Regions from separate parts of the Citrobacter braakii genome, predicted to be linked through region 1. Evidence: predicted binding sites of a transcription regulator. Region 1 holds the regulator's gene; each other region holds the start of a gene.
The links. The regulator CRP, encoded in region 1, controls carbon source genes, mostly activating them, when cyclic AMP is high. The targets are predictions, from matches to a motif close to ATGTGANNNNNNTCACAT.
Positions count from the first base shown of each region.

Region 2: a site for CRP is predicted at 3,476-3,493, ahead of rbsD (D-ribose pyranase). Genes of this name have one in related genera too.
Region 3: a site for CRP is predicted at 1,800-1,817, ahead of GFC06_RS16115 (sugar transporter). Genes of this name have one in related genera too.

Region 1 is NZ_CP045771.1:1,365,169-1,371,536, reverse strand. Features, by position in the region: gene GFC06_RS06285 (YheU family protein) at 1-89, shown strand, start outside; gene GFC06_RS06280 (phosphoribulokinase) at 143-1,012, shown strand; gene GFC06_RS06275 (OsmC family protein) at 1,106-1,513, opposite strand; gene crp (cAMP-activated global transcriptional regulator CRP) at 1,822-2,454, shown strand; gene GFC06_RS06265 (YccS/YhfK family putative transporter) at 2,506-4,593, shown strand; gene argD (bifunctional acetylornithine/succinyldiaminopimelate transaminase) at 4,636-5,853, opposite strand; gene pabA (aminodeoxychorismate synthase component 2) at 5,939-6,368, opposite strand, start outside.
Region 2 is NZ_CP045771.1:953,994-960,361, reverse strand. Features, by position in the region: gene ravA (ATPase RavA) at 1-1,185, opposite strand, end outside; gene kup (low affinity potassium transporter Kup) at 1,516-3,384, shown strand; gene rbsD (D-ribose pyranase) at 3,577-3,996, shown strand; gene rbsA (ribose ABC transporter ATP-binding protein RbsA) at 4,004-5,509, shown strand; gene rbsC (ribose ABC transporter permease) at 5,515-6,368, shown strand, end outside.
Region 3 is NZ_CP045771.1:3,454,237-3,460,604, forward strand. Features, by position in the region: gene sad (succinate-semialdehyde dehydrogenase) at 1-692, opposite strand, end outside; gene ptrR (putrescine utilization regulator PtrR) at 795-1,670, shown strand; gene GFC06_RS16115 (sugar transporter) at 1,892-3,088, shown strand; gene GFC06_RS16120 (MarC family NAAT transporter) at 3,124-3,789, opposite strand; gene marR (multiple antibiotic resistance transcriptional regulator MarR) at 4,047-4,481, shown strand; gene marA (MDR efflux pump AcrAB transcriptional activator MarA) at 4,500-4,883, shown strand; gene marB (multiple antibiotic resistance protein MarB) at 4,914-5,132, shown strand; gene eamA (O-acetylserine/cysteine exporter) at 5,163-6,062, opposite strand; gene ydeE (efflux MFS transporter YdeE) at 6,261-6,368, shown strand, end outside.

The DNA.
Region 1 (6,368 bases):
GCCAACTCCAATCTGGTGAAGCCGTGCTGGTATGGTCCGAACTGCATGAAACGGTCAACATTATGCCGAGGAAGCAGATTCACGAGTAATCCGTAGCCGACGGCCGACTATAATAAAAATTCAACCTATTCATGGAGTTGTTATGTCTGCCAAACATCCGGTGATTGCGGTAACAGGGTCCAGCGGCGCGGGGACCACCACCACCAGCCTCGCGTTTCGTAAAATTTTCGCGCAGTTAAATCTGCGCGCCGCCGAGGTGGAAGGTGACAGTTTTCATCGTTATACCCGTCCGGAAATGGACATGGCGATTCGCAAAGCGCGCGATGCCGGGCGGCATATCAGCTATTTCGGCCCCGAAGCTAATGACTTCGGTTTGCTGGAGCAAACCTTCATCGAATACGGCCAGACGGGCAAAGGTCAGTCGCGAAAATATCTGCACACCTACGATGAGGCCGTACCGTGGAATCAGGTTCCGGGTACATTTACGCCCTGGCAGCCGCTGCCTGAACCGACGGATGTACTGTTCTATGAAGGACTGCACGGCGGCGTCGTAACCCCACAGCAAAACGTGGCCCGGCATGTCGATCTGCTGGTTGGCGTAGTGCCGATCGTGAACCTGGAATGGATTCAGAAGCTGACCCGCGATACCAGCGAGCGGGGACACTCGCGCGAAGCGGTGATGGACTCAGTGGTGCGCTCAATGGACGATTACATCAATTACATTACGCCGCAGTTTTCCCGTACGCATATTAACTTCCAGCGCGTACCGACCGTTGATACCTCCAACCCCTTTGCCGCCAAAAGTATTCCATCCCTGGATGAAAGCTTTGTCGTGATTCATTTTCGGAACCTGGAAGGGATCGACTTCCCGTGGCTACTGGCCATGCTGCAGGGATCATTCATTTCCCATATCAATACGTTGGTTGTTCCGGGCGGGAAAATGGGTCTGGCGATGGAATTGATTATGCTGCCGCTGGTCCAGCGACTGATGGAAGGCAAAAAGATAGAGTAAGGTGTTATTTTGCCGGATGGCGGCTGATGCCTTATCCGGCCTACGCGTTTATATCCTGTAGGCCTGATAAGTGAAACGCCATCAGGCATGACATCACGAAGCAGCAACCACTTCATAGGAGTGGGTAATGTTCACCGCCTTTTCCAGCATCAGCGCCACGGAGCAATATTTTTCCGCAGAGAGATCGACTGCGCGCGAAACGGACGCATCTTTCAGATCGTTACCCGTTACGATGAAATGCAGGTTGATGTGGGTAAACAGGCGCGGCGCTTCATCACGACGCTCTGAGGTCAGTTTCACTTCGCAGTTGGTCACATCCTGACGACCTTTTTGCAGGATCGAAACCACATCAATTGCGCTGCAACCGCCCGCAGCCATTAATACCATTTCCATCGGGCTCGGCGCTTTATCACCGGAGTTACCGTCCATCAAAATTTGGTGACCAGAGGCGGACTCACCGAGGAAGGTTAACCCCTCAACCCACTTTACACGCGCTTGCATATTTCGTAACTCCAATGTTTCAATTTTCCTGACAGATTACGCGTACATAACAATTCTCGCAACGGAAGGCGACCTGCGTCATGCTGAAGCGAGACACCAGGAGACACACGGCGAAAGCTATGCTAAAACAGTCAGGATGCTACAGTAATACATTGACGTACTGCATGTATGCAGAGGACATCACATTACAGGCTGCAGTTAATTTTTGACAGCCCCTTTCCCAGGTAGCGGGAAGCATATTTTTGCAAACCCAGAGGCAGCGTCGTTTTCTGGCTCTGGAGACAGCTTATAACAGAGGATAACCGCGCATGGTGCTTGGCAAACCGCAAACAGACCCGACTCTCGAATGGTTCTTGTCTCATTGCCATATTCATAAGTACCCATCGAAGAGCACGCTGATTCACCAGGGTGAAAAAGCGGAAACGTTGTATTACATCGTTAAAGGCTCAGTGGCAGTGCTGATCAAAGATGAAGAAGGGAAAGAAATGATCCTTTCTTATCTGAATCAGGGCGATTTTATTGGTGAATTAGGCCTCTTCGAAGAAGGTCAGGAACGTAGCGCTTGGGTACGTGCCAAAACCGCATGTGAAGTCGCTGAAATTTCCTACAAAAAATTTCGCCAATTAATCCAGGTCAACCCGGATATTCTGATGCGCCTGTCTTCACAGATGGCTCGTCGCCTGCAGGTCACGTCTGAAAAAGTCGGCAACCTTGCCTTCCTCGACGTAACGGGTCGTATCGCGCAGACTCTGCTGAATCTGGCGAAACAGCCTGATGCGATGACCCACCCGGACGGCATGCAGATTAAAATCACCCGTCAGGAAATCGGCCAGATCGTTGGCTGCTCCCGTGAGACCGTTGGTCGTATTCTGAAGATGCTGGAAGATCAAAACCTGATCTCCGCACACGGTAAGACCATCGTCGTCTACGGCACCCGTTAACCCCATCGAAGTGGCGCGTTACTCAGTGATGCGCCACTTTTGTTTACACCGATGTGGCGAAGACTGATATACCACCCAGAGATCAACTACGCACTACGGCAGACGCTGGTGCTATGTTTACCTGTGGCTGTTGGTCTGATCATCGGTCAGCTTCATCTGGGACTCCTCTTCTCCCTGGTCCCTGCCTGCTGCAACATTGCTGGTCTTGATACCCCGCATAAGCGCTTTTTCAAACGTTTAGCTATTGGCGCGTCTTTGTTTGCCGGTTGCAGTCTGATCATGCAGTTGCTGCTGGCACAGGCCATACCGCTGCCGCTTATCCTCACCGGACTGACGCTGATTCTTGGCGTAACCGCCGAGCTAAGCCCTCTGCATGCCCGACTGTTACCGGCCTCACTTATCGCCGCGATTTTCACGCTAAGCCTGGTCGGGAACATGCCCGTCTGGGAACCGTTGCTGATCTATGCGCTGGGCACGTTATGGTACGGCCTGTTCAACTGGTTCTGGTTCTGGATGTGGCGCGAGCAGCCGCTCCGTGAATCGCTCAGCTTGTTGTACCGTGAATTAGCCGATTACTGTGAGGCCAAGTACAGCCTGCTGACCCAGCATGCCGATCCGGAAAAAGCGCTACCTCCCCTGCTGGTTCGCCAGCAGAAAGCGGTGGATCTGATTACCCAGTGCTACCAGCAAATGCATATGCTGTCGGCGCATCGCAACAACGATTACAAGCGCCTGCTGCGTGCCTTTCAGGAGGCACTGGACTTGCAGGAGCATATTTCCGTCAGCCTCCACCAGCCGGAAGAGGTGCAAAAGCTGGTCGAACGTAGCCACGCCGAACAGGTGATTCGCTGGAATGCGCGCACCGTCGCCGAACGCCTTCGGGTACTGGCCGATGATATTTTGTATCACCGCTTGCCGACCCGTTTCTCGATGGACAAGCAGATTGGCACGCTGGAGAAAATCGCCAACCAGCATCCGGACAATCCGGTGGGACAATTTTGCTACTGGCACTTCAGCCGTATTGCCCGCGTGCTACGCACCCAGCGACCGCTGTACGCCCGAGATTTAATGGCAGACAAGCAGCGTCGGTTGCCGCTGATCCCGGCCCTGAAAAACTATCTGTCGTTGAAATCGCCGGCGCTGCGTAATGCCGGACGCATCAGCGTCATGCTGAGTATCGCCAGCCTGATGGGCAGCGCTTTACACCTGCCAAAGCCTTACTGGATTTTGATGACGATCCTGTTCGTCACGCAAAATGGCTACGGAGCAACCCGGGTACGTATTTTACACCGTTCAGCAGGAACGCTCGTTGGACTGGTCATTGCCGGGGTCACCCTGCACTTCCATATTCAGGAAGGTTACACGCTGGCAGGCATGCTGCTGATTACCCTGGGTAGCTATCTGATCATGCGCAAAAACTACGGCTGGGCTACCGTCGGTTTTACGGTCACGGCGGTATACACCCTGCAACTGCTGACGCTGAACGGAGAACAGTTTATCGTGCCGCGGTTTGTCGATACGGTTATTGGCTGCTTAATCGCCTTTGGCGGTACACTCTGGCTGTGGCCGCAGTGGCAGAGCGGCCTGCTGCGTAAGAACGCCCATGATGCGTTAGAAGCCGATCAGGAGGCCATTCGCCTGATCCTCAGCAACGATCCGCAGGCCACGCCGCTGGCGTACCAACGCATGCGGGTCAATCAGGCGCATAACACGTTGTTCAACTCACTGAACCAGGCGATGCAGGAGCCAGGATTCAACTCGCACTACCTGGCGGACATGAAACTGTGGGTCACGCACAGCCAGTTCATCGTCGAGCACATCAACGCGATGACCACACTGGCAAGGGAACACACAATGCTGACGCCGGATTTAGCGCAGCGGTATCTGGAATCCTGTGAAATTGCGCTCCAGCGCTGTCAGCAGCGGCTGGAATATGACGGACCGGGAAGCTCAGGCGATGTGAATATTCTCGAAGCGCCAGAGATGCTATCCCACGGTCCGTTAAGCACCCTTGAGCAGCATCTGCAACGGATACTGGGGCATCTGAACACCATGCACACCATTTCGTCGGTAGCATGGCGTCAGCGACCGCACCACGGAATCTGGCTGAGCCGCCGTCTGCGGGACATGAAAGGTTAAGATCGACTGCCGGATGCGCTGTGCTTATCCGGCAACAGGTAATCAGGCAACGACTTTCGCTACCGCTTGTGCGAAACGCTGCATCCCTTCATCGATATCCGCCTGCTCAACTACCAGCGACGGCGCGAAACGCATCACGTCCGGTCCGGCGTTGAGTACCATCACCCCTTCGTACGCGGCGGCATACAGGAAATCGCGCGCCCGGCCTTTAAACTGCGGCTTCAGCTCGGCGCCAATCAGCAGCCCCATCCCGCGAATCTCGCTGAAAATGTCGAACTGTTGATCAATCTTGTGCAAATGCTGGACAAACGTCTGACGTTTGGCCTGAATACCTTCCAACACTTCCGGCGTGTTGATGATATCAAACGCGGCCCCCGCAACTGCGCAGGCCAGCGGATTGCCACCGTAAGTGGAACCGTGCGAACCCACATGAAATGCGGAGGCAATCTCTTGGGTGGTCAGCACCGCGCTCACCGGGAAGCCTCCGCCGAGGGCCTTCGCGCTGGTGAGGATATCCGGCGTCACGCCGTAGTGCATATAGGCAAACAGATCGCCGGTACGGCCCATCCCGCTCTGCACTTCATCCAATACCAATAGCGCCTGGTGTTGGTCGCAAAGTTCACGCAAACCTTGCAGGAATTCCGGCGTTGCCGCGGTGACGCCACCTTCCCCCTGAATAGGCTCAACCACCACCGCACAGGTGTGATCGTCCATCACCGCTTTGACCGCATGCAGATCGTTAAACGGTACATGGATGATATCCGCTGGTTTTGGTCCAAAGCCGTCAGAGTATTTCGGCTGCCCGCCGACGGACACGGTAAACAGCGAACGACCGTGAAACGCATTGTGGAAGGCAATGATTTTGGTTTTGAACGGGCTATGGCGCACGCAGGCATAGTGGCGCGCCAGCTTAAAGGCGGTTTCGTTAGCTTCGGTACCCGAGTTCATGAACAGCACGCGCTCGGCGAAGGTCGCATCAATGATTTTACGGCCCAGGCGCAACGCCGGTTCATTGGTGAAAACGTTGCTGGTATGCCACAGGGTTTCACCCTGGGTTTTTAACGCCTCCACCAGGGCCGGATGGCAATGCCCTAGTGCAGTAACTGCAATGCCGCCCGCGAAATCAACATACTCTTTGCCCTGTTGATCCCAGACTCGACTCCCTTTTCCTTTTACCGGGATAAACTCAGCCGGTGCATAAATCGGCAGAATCACTTCATCGAATGTCGCGCGCGTAATTGCAGTTTGTTCAGTTGCCATGTCATTGCCACCCTGTTAAGCAGAAATGTTAGTGAAATTATAATCACAAAATATGAATAAAAAATCACTGAATAGCAACCACAAATCACCGGTTGAGGAAATTAGCCAGCAGTTGATGCCCCTGTTCGCTGAGAATACTCTCCGGGTGAAACTGCACCCCTTCCATATCCCACTCGCGGTGACGAATGCCCATAATCTCCTGCGTTTCACTCCAGGCCGTCACCTCAAAGCAGTCAGGAAGCGTCGCGGGGGCAACCACCAGAGAATGGTAGCGCGTCACCGTTAATGGGTTGGCGAGCCCCTGAAAAACACCCTGCCCGTTATGCGTAATTGGCGAGGTTTTACCGTGCATCACTTGAGCTGCCCGAACCACTGTCGCGCCAAAGGCCTGCGCCATAGCCTGATGTCCCAGACAAACACCCAGCAGGGGTGTCTTGCCCGCGAAATGACGAATAACATCCAATGAGATCCCAGCGTCATCCGGCGTGCAGGGGCCTGGGGATATTACGATTTTT
Region 2 (6,368 bases), 410 kb from region 1:
ACCACCTTTGGTTAACCACAGTTCCAGCGCACTACGTTCGAAAGCAATGTGGATAACTTCCATATCATGCAGCTTTAAGGGCTTTTGCAGTAATAATGTCACGACGGAAGACGTGGCTTCCGGCGGTAAATCATAATGAGGACGACGGCTGAACATGCCGCCCTGACGGATCACGGTGAATGCTGTTTTATCGCTTTGCTGCTGCTGGAGCTGAATGCGGCGCTGCACAATACTGCCCAGACGGGTCAGCATGGCTTGCTGTTGCCATGCGTGTCCGGTCATCAATATTTCCAGCTGCTGCTGCATCAGATTCAGACTTTGTGCGTCGTACCACAGGCAATCTTTCAGCAGGATCAGATCGATGGGAACTACCGCATCACGTCCGCTAAAGAAGGCGCTGGCCTGGAGCAAGCGAATGGCTTTTTTCCAGCGACGATCGGACACGTAGGGGGCATTCGGTAGCGTGTCCAGCTGCTGGCGCAGCATGAAAATAAGCTCAAACACGCGATCGGGAAGCGTGATGGCGCCAATGTCCTTTTGCCACTGGTAATACTCTTCATCCGTTACCTGTAACGATGCCGGGACCGGATTGTCGCTTTCATCCTGCTGACTTAACAGCATCGAGCGGAAGTTGGCCTTGTCCTGGACTTTATCCAGCCACAGACGAATCAGCATACGGTCGTACAGCGCTTCCAGGCTGCTGTCTGCTTCAGGCAGTTCGTTGGAGGCTGCCACCAGCAGGCGCATCGGGATTTTCTCTTCATGCGCGCCGTTGCGGAAGTGGCGTTCGTTGATGGCGGTCAGCAGGGTGTTAAGAATCGCCGGTCCCGCCTTCCAGATTTCATCGAGAAAGACGATTTCAGCTTCAGGGAGATAGCCTGCCGTTAAGCGTTCATAGCGACCTTCGTCTTTTAACGCCTGAATGGACAGCGGGCCGAAAACCTCTTCCGGCGTAGAGAAGCGCGTCATCAGATATTCGAAGGCGCGAGCATTTTGAAAGGCAAATTTCAGTCTGCGGGCAATTAAGCTTTTCGCGATCCCGGGAGGACCTAATAAGAAAACGCTCTCGCCGCTAAGTGCAGCCAGCAGACACAGACGAATGGCGTGGCTACGTTCATAAAGTCCCTTTTCCAGCGCATTGCTCAGACGGGAAATTCTTTCCGCTAATAAATGTGGGTGAGCCATAATGAAGTGGCGTCCTTTCGCCAAATGTACTGCATAAACAGCGAGTATAGATGCTTCACACCAGTGCAGTAATAGACTGAAGGTGCGCTTATTTTTCTTTGAGCCAGATTAATCTGGTCTCATTTAGGGGTACGATTTTGCGATTAATCGTGCATACTGTGCGCCTTTTTGTGGGCCAAGGGACGACGCACACATTTCTTATATATACACCAAATCAATCAAGCTGCACCAAGGCGGCAATGGAGTTTTCTTCTGGGATGGGGGGAATAACGAATGCAGCCCACGCGGAGGTAGCTTGAAAGATGATGTGTATAAACGAAAGACGAGTCTATGAGCACTGATAATAAACAATCATTGTCTGCGATTACCCTTGCGGCCATTGGGGTTGTCTACGGTGATATTGGTACCAGCCCACTTTATACGCTTCGTGAATGTTTGTCCGGCCAGTTTGGTTTTGGCGTTGAACGTGACGCCGTATTTGGCTTTCTCTCGCTGATTTTCTGGCTGCTGATCTTTGTTGTCTCCATTAAATACCTGACGTTTGTCATGCGCGCGGATAACGCCGGAGAAGGCGGGATCCTGACGCTGATGTCATTGGCCGGGCGTAATACTTCAGCACGAACAACCTCCATGCTGGTGATTATGGGGTTGATTGGCGGCAGCTTCTTCTATGGAGAAGTGGTGATAACGCCTGCTATCTCGGTGATGTCGGCGATTGAAGGTCTGGAGATCATTGCCCCGCAACTGGATACCTGGATTGTTCCGCTCTCGATAATCGTACTGACCCTGCTGTTTTTGATTCAAAAACACGGTACCGGCATGGTCGGTAAGCTGTTTGCGCCGATTATGCTGTTGTGGTTCCTGACGCTGGCGGTGTTAGGCGTGCGCAGTATTATTGGCAATCCGGAAGTGCTGCAGGCGCTCAATCCATATTGGGCGGTGCATTTCTTCCTCGAATTCAAAACGTTGTCCTTTATTGCGCTGGGTGCGGTGGTGTTGTCGATTACCGGTGTTGAAGCGCTGTATGCGGATATGGGCCACTTTGGTAAGTTGCCGATTCGCCTGGCATGGTTCTCCGTGGTATTGCCTTCGCTGGTACTCAACTATTTTGGTCAGGGGGCGTTGCTGTTAAAGCATCCTGAAGCGATAAAAAACCCGTTCTTCCTGCTGGCGCCGGACTGGGCGTTGATACCGCTCCTGATCCTCGCCGCGCTGGCAACGGTTATCGCTTCACAGGCGGTTATCTCCGGCGTCTTCTCACTGACGCGTCAGGCCGTGCGTCTGGGGTATTTATCGCCGATGCGTATCATCCATACCTCGGAAATGGAATCGGGACAGATCTACATTCCTTTCGTTAACTGGATGCTCTATTTTGCAGTGGTTATTGTGATTGTGAGCTTTGAACACTCCAGCAATCTGGCTGCGGCGTACGGGATTGCGGTGACGGGGACGATGGTGCTGACCTCAATTCTGTCGACCACCGTGGCGCGCAAAAACTGGCACTGGAATAAATACTTCGTCTTCCTGATCCTGGTGGCGTTCTTGTGCGTCGATGTTCCGCTGTTCTCCGCGAACCTCGATAAACTGATTTCCGGCGGTTGGCTGCCTCTGACGCTGGGTCTGGTGATGTTCACCATCATGACTACCTGGAAAAGCGAGCGTTTCCGTCTGCTGCGTCGCATGCATGAGCACGGCAACTCTCTGGAGGCGATGATTGCCTCTCTGGAGAAATCACCACCGGTACGCGTGCCGGGAACGGCGGTGTACATGTCTCGTGCATTGAACGTCATCCCGTTTGCGCTACTGCATAACCTCAAACATAACAAGGTTCTGCATGAACGCGTTATTCTGCTGACGCTGCGCACGGAAGATGCGCCATATGTTCACAATGTGCGTAGGGTGCAGATTGAGCAGTTATCGCCCACCTTCTGGCGCGTGGTGGCCAGCTACGGTTGGCGCGAAACGCCGAACGTTGAAGAAGTGTTCCATCGCTGCGGTCTGGAAGGCTTAAGCTGTCGGATGATGGAAACCTCGTTCTTCATGTCGCACGAGTCGTTGATTGTTGGAAAACGACCATGGTATCTGCGTCTGCGCGGCAAGCTGTATCTGCTACTACAACGCAATGCGCTGCGCGCCCCGGACCAGTTTGAAATCCCACCGAACCGGGTTATTGAGCTCGGTACTCAGGTCGAGATTTAATCTCATCGACGCCCTCTTTCATCGCGAAAGGGGGCGTTTTGTTTTGTCCCTCCCAGTTTTCATTTCATCGAATGATAATCCTTGCGAAACGTTTCGATGGCGATCACATTTTCGTAACTTCGCGGTGGTTTTATGTCCACTCTTCGCTCTACACTTATCTTCAGCGAAACGTTTCGCTAGTGGGGAAAGAAAATGAAGAAAGGCACGGTACTCAACTCTGAAATTTCATCGGTGATCTCCCGTCTGGGGCATACCGATACGCTGGTGGTGTGTGATGCAGGTTTACCCATCCCGAATAGCACAACGCGTATCGATATGGCATTAACCCAGGGCGTACCTTCTTTTATGCAGGTACTGGATGTGGTGACACGTGAAATGCAGGTCGAGGCGGCCATTCTCGCGACGGAAATTAAACAACATAATCCGCAACTCCACGAAACGTTGCTCAGCCACATTGAGCAACTGCAACAACACCAGGGAAACACCATAGAAATTCGTTACACCACGCATGAACAATTCAAAAAACAAACCGCAGACAGTCAGGCGGTAATTCGCAGCGGAGAGTGTTCTCCGTATGCGAATATCATTCTCTGTGCTGGCGTCACGTTCTGAGGCCATCATGAACGCATTACTGCAACTCAAAGGGATCGATAAAGCGTTCCCGGGCGTAAAAGCGCTATCCGGCGCCGCGCTGAATGTCTACCCAGGCCGCGTAATGGCGCTGGTGGGCGAAAACGGCGCGGGCAAATCCACCATGATGAAAGTGCTGACCGGGATCTATACCCGTGATGCCGGTTCTTTATTGTGGTTGGGAAAAGAGACCACCTTTAACGGCCCTAAATCCTCCCAGGAAGCCGGAATCGGTATCATCCACCAGGAGCTGAATTTGATCCCGCAACTCACTATCGCCGAGAACATTTTTCTTGGCCGTGAGTTCGTTAATCGCTTTGGCAAAATTGACTGGAAGAAGATGTACGCCGAAGCCGATCTGCTGCTTGCCAAACTGAATCTGCGCTTTAAAAGCGACAGACTGGTCGGTGAACTGTCGATTGGCGATCAGCAGATGGTTGAAATTGCCAAAGTGCTGAGCTTTGAATCGAAGGTCATCATTATGGATGAACCGACGGATGCGCTCACCGATACCGAAACCGAATCCCTGTTCCGCGTTATTCGCGAACTGAAATCCCAGGGACGCGGCATTGTCTATATTTCTCACCGCATGAAAGAGATCTTCGAGATTTGTGACGACGTGACCGTTTTTCGCGACGGGCAGTTTATTGCCGAGCGTGAAGTCGCCTCGCTGACCGAAGACTCGCTGATTGAAATGATGGTGGGACGTAAGCTGGAAGAACAATACCCGCGCCTGGAAAAAGCGCCGGGTGATATTCGCCTGAAGGTCGATAACCTGTGCGGCCCTGGCGTAAACGATGTTTCATTCAAGCTACGTAAAGGCGAGATCCTTGGCGTATCGGGGCTGATGGGGGCCGGACGTACCGAGCTGATGAAAGTGTTGTACGGCGCATTGCCGCGCACCAGCGGTTACGTCACGCTTGATGGCCATGAAGTGGTCACCCGTTCGCCGCAGGATGGGTTGGCTAACGGCATCGTCTATATTTCTGAAGACCGTAAACGCGATGGTTTAGTGCTGGGCATGTCGGTGAAAGAGAACATGTCACTAACCGCGCTGCGTTATTTCAGTCGCGCTGGTGGAAGCCTTAAACATAAAGACGAGCAGCAGGCGGTAGGTGATTTTATTCGTCTGTTCAATGTTAAAACGCCATCGATGGAACAGGCTATCGGTCTGCTTTCTGGCGGTAATCAGCAGAAAGTGGCGATTGCGCGCGGTCTGATGACCCGACCAAAAGTCCTGATCCTCGATGAACCAACGCGCGGCGTTGACGTTGGGGCTAAAAAAGAAATCTATCAGCTTATCAACCAGTTTAAGGCCGATGGGCTGAGCATCATTCTGGTCTCCTCTGAGATGCCAGAAGTATTGGGCATGAGCGATCGAATTATCGTTATGCATGAAGGGCATCTCGGCGGTGAGTTCACTCGCGAGCAGGCCACTCAGGAAGTATTAATGGCTGCCGCTGTGGGCAAGCTTAATCGCGTGAATCAGGAGTAAAAAAGATGACTACCCAGGCTGTTTCTGGTCGCCGTTATTTCACTAAAGCATGGCTTCTGGAGCAAAAGTCGCTCATCGCTCTGTTAGTGCTGATCGCGATTGTTTCCACCATGAGCCCTAACTTTTTTACCGTTAATAACCTGTTCAACATCCTCCAGCAAACGTCGGTGAACGCCATCATGGCCGTTGGCATGACGCTGGTTATCCTGACGTCGGGGATCGATCTGTCTGTCGGTTCTTTGCTGGCGCTTACCGGTGCGGTTGCGGCTTCCATTGTAGGGATTGAAGTCAATGCGCTGGTGGCTGTCGCTGCGGCCCTGGCGCTCGGTGCTGCTATTGGCGCGGTAACCGGGGTGATTGTCGCGAAAGGCCGGGTACAGGCGTTTATCGCGACCCTGGTGATGATGCTGCTGCTGCGTGGTGTGACCATGGTATACACCAACGGCAGTCCGGTTAATACCGGGTTTACTGACAATGCCGATCTGTTTGGCTGGTTTGGTATTGGTCGTCCGTTAGGCGTCCCTACGCCTGTGTGGATTATGGGGATTGTCTTCCTCGCGGCGTGGTACATGCTGCACCACACTCGTCTGGGTCGTTATATCTATGCGCTGGGCGGTAACGAAGCGGCAACGCGCCTGTCCGGTATCAGCGTAAGTAAAATCAAAATTATCGTTTACTCCCTGTGTGGTCTGCTGGCATCGCTGGCGGGCATCATTGAAGTAGCGCGCCTCTCCTCTGCGCAACCGACGGCAGGTACTGGCTATGAGCTGGATGCTATCGCCGCGGTGGTGTTAGGTGGTACCAGCCTGGCGGGCGGTAAAGGACGTATTGTTGGGACGCTGATCGGCGCATTGATTCT
Region 3 (6,368 bases), 2.1 Mb from region 1:
CATTTTTTCAGCGCCGCACCCGCCTGAGCACCAATCGCCGCACCGGCTCGCACGCTGCCCGTCACCGTTACCGCCGCAATACGCGGGTCATTGATCATCTGACTTACCCCGGCGTTATCGGCATTCACCCAACCATAAACACCCGCGGGAACGCCCGCATCAGCAAAAACCTGCGCGATAATCGCAGCACAGCCGGTTACGTTTGGCGCATGCTTTAACAGATAGCCATTTCCGGCCAGCAGAATTGGAATGGCGCCGCGAAGTACCTGCCAGAGCGGGAAGTTCCACGGCATGATCGCCAGAATAGTTCCAACGGGGCGATACTCAATCACCGCCTGGTTGTTCTCCACCAGCGTAGGTTCCGGGTTGAGCATCGCCGGTCCATGTTCGGCGTACCAGTCACACAATGCGGCTGATTTGGCAACTTCACCACGCGCCTGCTTGATGGGTTTCCCCATTTCACGTGAGATACACTGCGCCATCTCTTCGGCGCGATGACGCAGAGCCTGCCCGATATGACGCAGCGTTTGCGCACGGTGCTCAACGGCAGTGTGTTTCCATTCACTGTAGCCATTTGCGGCAAGGCTCAGCGCATGTGCAATCTCTTCAGTACTGGCCCACGGCATTGCCGCCAACCTTTCACCGTTGGTAGGGTTAACGGAAATCGCATGTGTTGCTGCTGTGATAGTCATAAGTGCCTCTCTTTATCGCAGGGTATGGTCATATCATGCGCATATTTACTCTTTCTGAAAAATGAATAATATTAACCACACCATTCACGAACAGAGAATATTATGGATCTGACGCAACTGGAAATGTTCAACGCCGTCGCGGAGACAGGCAGTATTACGCAGGCCGCCGCGAAGGTGCATCGCGTGCCATCCAATCTCACCACTCGTATTCGCCAGCTTGAAGCCGACCTTGGCGTCGATCTGTTTATTCGTGAAAATCAGCGTTTGCGGCTTTCCCCGTCCGGGCACAATTTTTTACGCTACAGCCAGCGGATCCTCGCCCTGGTTGACGAGGCGAGAATGGTCGTCGCCGGCGATGAACCGCAGGGGTTGTTCTCTCTTGGCTCGCTCGAGAGTACTGCCGCTGTGCGGATCCCCGCCACGCTGGCTGAATACAATCAGCGTTACCCCAAAATTCAGTTTGCACTGGCGACAGGTCCTTCAGGCACGATGCTGGACGGCGTGCTCGACGGGACGCTGAACGCCGCCTTTGTCGACGGCCCAATTACTCATCCAGGTCTTGACGGAATGCCGGTCTACCGTGAAGAGATGATGATAGTCACTCCGCACGGTCATCCCCCTATCCAGCGGGCCAGCGACGTTAACGGTTGCAGCATTTACGCCTTTCGCGCCAACTGTTCCTATCGTCGCCATTTTGAAAGCTGGTTTCATGCCGATCGCGCAATGCCTGGCACCATTCATGAAATGGAGTCGTATCACGGCATGCTGGCTTGCGTCATTGCCGGTGCGGGTATCGCGCTGATCCCGCGTTCGATGCTGGAGAGCATGCCAGGACACCATCAGGTCCACGCCTGGCCGCTAAGCGAAAACTGGCGCTGGCTGAATACGTGGCTGGTCTGGCGCAGAGGCGCAATGACAAGGCAACTGGAAGCGTTTATTGAGGTATTGAACCCTCAGTTGTCGAAAAGCGCGGAATAATTCGCGATTCTCAAACAACGCCATAAATAGCGTTGCGGGTGAATTCACACGCCCGGAATTTCATTAATAATGAAACAGTTAAAATTACGCGGAATGTTCGGCAGTCAATTTTGCTACCCAGTCAATGAAATGAGATCTGCATCACGAAATGATTGTATTTTAGCCAGCAAAAGTTTTAAGATCGTGGCCTTACCTTTTCGCAGCTAATCCACCTAATTGATATGACAACAGACACTGTTTCCCGCAAGGTCGCGTGGCTTCGGGTAGTTACGCTTGCCATTGCCGGTTTTATTTTCAATACCACTGAGTTTGTCCCTGTCGGTTTGTTATCCGACATCGCACAAAGTTTTAATATGCAGACCGCTCAGGTCGGGATCATGCTGACGATCTACGCCTGGGTTGTCGCCCTGATGTCGCTGCCTTTCATGCTGCTTACCAGCCAGGTAGAACGCCGCAAACTTCTGATCTGCCTGTTTGTCGTTTTTATCGCCAGCCACGTTCTCTCTTTCCTGGCATGGAATTTTACCGTGCTGGTGATCAGCCGTATTGGTATTGCTTTTGCCCACGCTATTTTCTGGTCGATCACCGCATCGCTGGCGATTCGCCTGGCTCCTGCCGGGAAACGCGCGCAGGCTCTCAGCCTGATTGCGACCGGCACCGCGCTGGCGATGGTGTTGGGCCTGCCTATCGGGCGCATCGTTGGTCAGTATTTTGGCTGGCGTACCACCTTCTTCGCCATCGGTATGGGGGCGTTAGTTACCCTACTTTGCTTGATTAAGCTCCTGCCAAAATTACCCAGTGAGCATTCCGGTTCATTAAAAAGCCTGCCGGTTTTATTCCGCCGTCCGGCATTGATGAGCCTGTATCTGCTGACGGTGATTGTGGTCACCGCGCATTACACGGCCTACAGCTATATCGAACCGTTTGTACAGACCATCGCCGGGCTGAGCGCAAACTTTGCCACCGTGCTGCTGCTGGTTCTGGGTGGCGCGGGTATTGTCGGTAGCGTCATTTTTGGCAAGCTGGGTAACCAACATGCTTCCGTATTGATTAGTAGCGCCATTGCCCTGCTGACGGTGTGCCTGGTGCTGTTACTGCCCGCAGCGGACAGCGAAATGCATCTGGCCGTCCTGAGTATATTCTGGGGCATCGCCATTATGTTGATAGGCCTGGGTATGCAGGTCAAAGTGCTGGCGCTGGCCCCGGATGCCACCGACGTCGCAATGGCCCTTTTCTCAGGTATCTTTAATATTGGGATAGGCGCTGGCGCGCTGGTGGGAAATCAGGTGAGTCTGCACTGGTCAATGTCTACGATTGGTTACGTAGGTGCAGTGCCTGCGGTTGTGGCGTTCATATGGTCGGTGATTATCTTCCGTAAATGGCCAGTATCACTGGAAGAGCAGCCTCAGCATTCATAAAAACGTGCCCGGTAGACAATACCGGGCACGTTGTTTTAAGCGTAAGTTTTAATGATTTCCAGCACGCCGTTAATAATAAACTGCACGCCCATACATACCAGCAGGAAGCCCATCAGTCGGGAGATCGCCTCAATACCGCCTTTGCCGACCAGGCGCATAATTCCGCCAGAACTGCGCAAACAGCCCCACAGGATAACCCCGACCACGGCAAAAATAATCGGCGGTGCGACCATTATCACCCAGTCCGGAAACTCAGCCCCATGACGCACGGTGGACGCCGAGCTGATGATCATTGCAATCGTACCCGGACCCGCGGTGCTTGGCATGGCCAGCGGAACAAATGCAATATTCGCCGTCGGTTCATCTTCCAGTTCTTCTGATTTGCTTCTCGCTTCCGGAGAGTCATGTGCCTTCTGCTGTGGAAACAACATTCGAAAGCCGATAAACGCAACGATTAACCCACCCGCGATACGTAACCCGGGAATCGAAATCCCGAAGGTATTCATCACCAATTGTCCGGCATAATACGCCACCATCATGATGGCAAACACGTAAACGGACGCCATGAGTGACTGACGGTTACGCTCTGCGCTGTTCATGTTGCCGGCAAGGCCGAGGAACAACGCCACGGTGGTTAACGGGTTTGCCAACGGTAACAGGACTACCAGCCCCAGTCCTATTGCTTTAAACAAGTCCATCATAATGTCATCTTTCCTGTGCGTTAATCGTCAACGGCAAGTATACGGTGAAATCCGGGAGATAAGCCATTTTCGCGGTGTAAGGATTCATTTTTCACCCGCACGTATAAACCATAATTTTCAAACCGTTAAAATTCCACTCGCCAGAAATTGAGTCTGATTATTTAGCAAAACGTGGCATTTGCTGACCCATTCATTTGACTTATATTTGCCTAAGCAATAATATCAGCCGTGACTAACTACTTGCCAGGGCAACCATTGTGAAAAGCACCAGTGATCTGTTTAACGAAATCATCCCACTGGGTCGTTTGATCTACATGGTTAATCAGAAAAAAGATCGTTTGCTAAACGACTATCTGTCTCCGCTGGATATCACGGCATCACAGTTCAAGGTGCTCTGCTCCATCCGTTGCGCGGTGTGTATTACCCCTGTCGAATTGAAAAAAGTGCTGTCTGTCGATCTCGGCGCCCTGACGCGGATGCTGGACAGGCTGGCCTGTAAAGGCTGGATAGAAAGGCTTCCGAATCCACATGACAAGCGAGGCGTGCTGGTGAAACTCACCGAGCATGGCGCGGCAATTTGCGAGCAGTGTCATCAATTAGTAGGGCAAGACCTGCACCAGGAACTAACAAAAAACTTAACGGCGGATGAAGTGACCACGCTTGAGCATTTGCTGAAGAAAATCCTGCCGTAAACAGAAAGAGGTATGACGATGTCCAGACGCAATACTGACACAATCACTATTCATAGCATTTTGGACTGGATCGAAAATAACCTTGAATCGCCGCTCTCGCTGGAAAAGGTGTCAGAGCGTTCAGGTTACTCCAAATGGCACCTGCAACGGATGTTTAAAAAAGAAACCGGTCATTCACTGGGTCAATACATCCGTAGCCGTAAAATGACTGAAATAGCGCAAAAATTAAAAGAGAGTAACGAGCCGATCCTTTATCTGGCGGAGCGTTACGGTTTTGAGTCCCAGCAAACGCTGACCCGGACATTCAAAAACTATTTTGATGTTCCGCCGCATAAATACCGTATGACGAATATGCACGGCGAATCACGCTATTTGCTGCCACTCAATCAATGTAATTGCTAATCGCCAGTTAACGACGTAACCGAGGAAATCATGAAACTTCTGTCTTATGCGATGCTGGCCCTGCTGTATGTTGTTTCGGGCCAGAGCATGGCGGAACAGACCGCGCAACCTGCCACACAAAACAGTCGTGACGCGATGATTATGCCGCCTGCGCACGATCGGTCCCCGTTCGATTTTAATCATATGGGTGCAGGCAGCGACAAATCCGACGAATTAGGTGTGCCTTATTACAATATGCGCAACCTGTAATTTTTTTGCCCCGTCACTGCGGGGCTTTTTTTACCCTCTCGCCTGCGCAGTCTTACGCAACCGAAAGCCAAACACATTGATGTACAATCCTGCCATGATCAGCAGCGCACCGAGCAGTTGTAATCCGGTAAGCGTTTCATCCAGCAGCACGGCTGCACTCGCCAGTCCAACAACCGGCACCAACAGCGACAACGGCGCGACACGCCAGGTTTCATAACGCCCGAGTAAAGATCCCCAGATGCCATAACCCACAATGGTCGCCACGAACGCCAGATAAACCAGTGACAGAATGGTGGTCATATCTATCGTCACCAGACTTTGGATAATTTGCGTTGGGCCATCGAGAAGTATTGAGGCGAGGAAGAATGGGACAACAGGAATCAACGCACTCCATACCACCAACGACATCACCGCCGGGCGTGACGTATGCTGCATGATTTTTTTATTAAAGATATTACCGCTGGCCCAGCTTAGCGCCGCCGCCAGCGTCAGCATAAAACCGAGCATGCCAACATGCTGTCCGTTCAGACTGGCCTCAATCAGCACCAGCACGCCAAATATGGCCAGCGCAATTCCTACCCGTTGTTTACCTTGCAGACGTTCACCAAAGGCGAATGCCCCCAGAATGATGGTGAAAAACGCCTGAGCCTGTAATACCAAAGAAGCTAACCCGGCAGGCATACCGAATTTGATGGCGCTAAAGAGAAACGCAAACTGCCCAAAACTGATGGTCAGCCCATAGCCGAGCAGCAGTGAAAGCGGAATTTTCGGCCGGGCAACAAAAAAAATCGCCGGAAATGCCACCAGTAAAAAACGCAACCCTGCCAGCATTAACGGTGGCATATTGTGCAGCCCCACTTTGATGACGACAAAGTTCAGCCCCCAAACCACAACGACCAGTAACGCTAATAACCCGTCTTTACGCGACATACCACCGCCCCTGCGAATATTAAATTTTTGTAAACAAATTAAAGTAACGGAAATCGTTGTGCCGTAACAGATCATTAATTCAGGTAGGCCACACAGGGCATTTTCGGACAACTTATTGAGTGTACATCACACTTTTAGCATGCTATTTGTTTCTGATATCTAAAAAAAACATAACAACATGCATTGTCGGGCAGGAAAATGAATATCTCTCTGAGAAGGTCCACTCTCGCGTTACTCGCGTCATCATTGTTATTAACGATTGGGCGTGGCGCCACGCTGCCCTTTATGACGATCTACCTCAGCCGA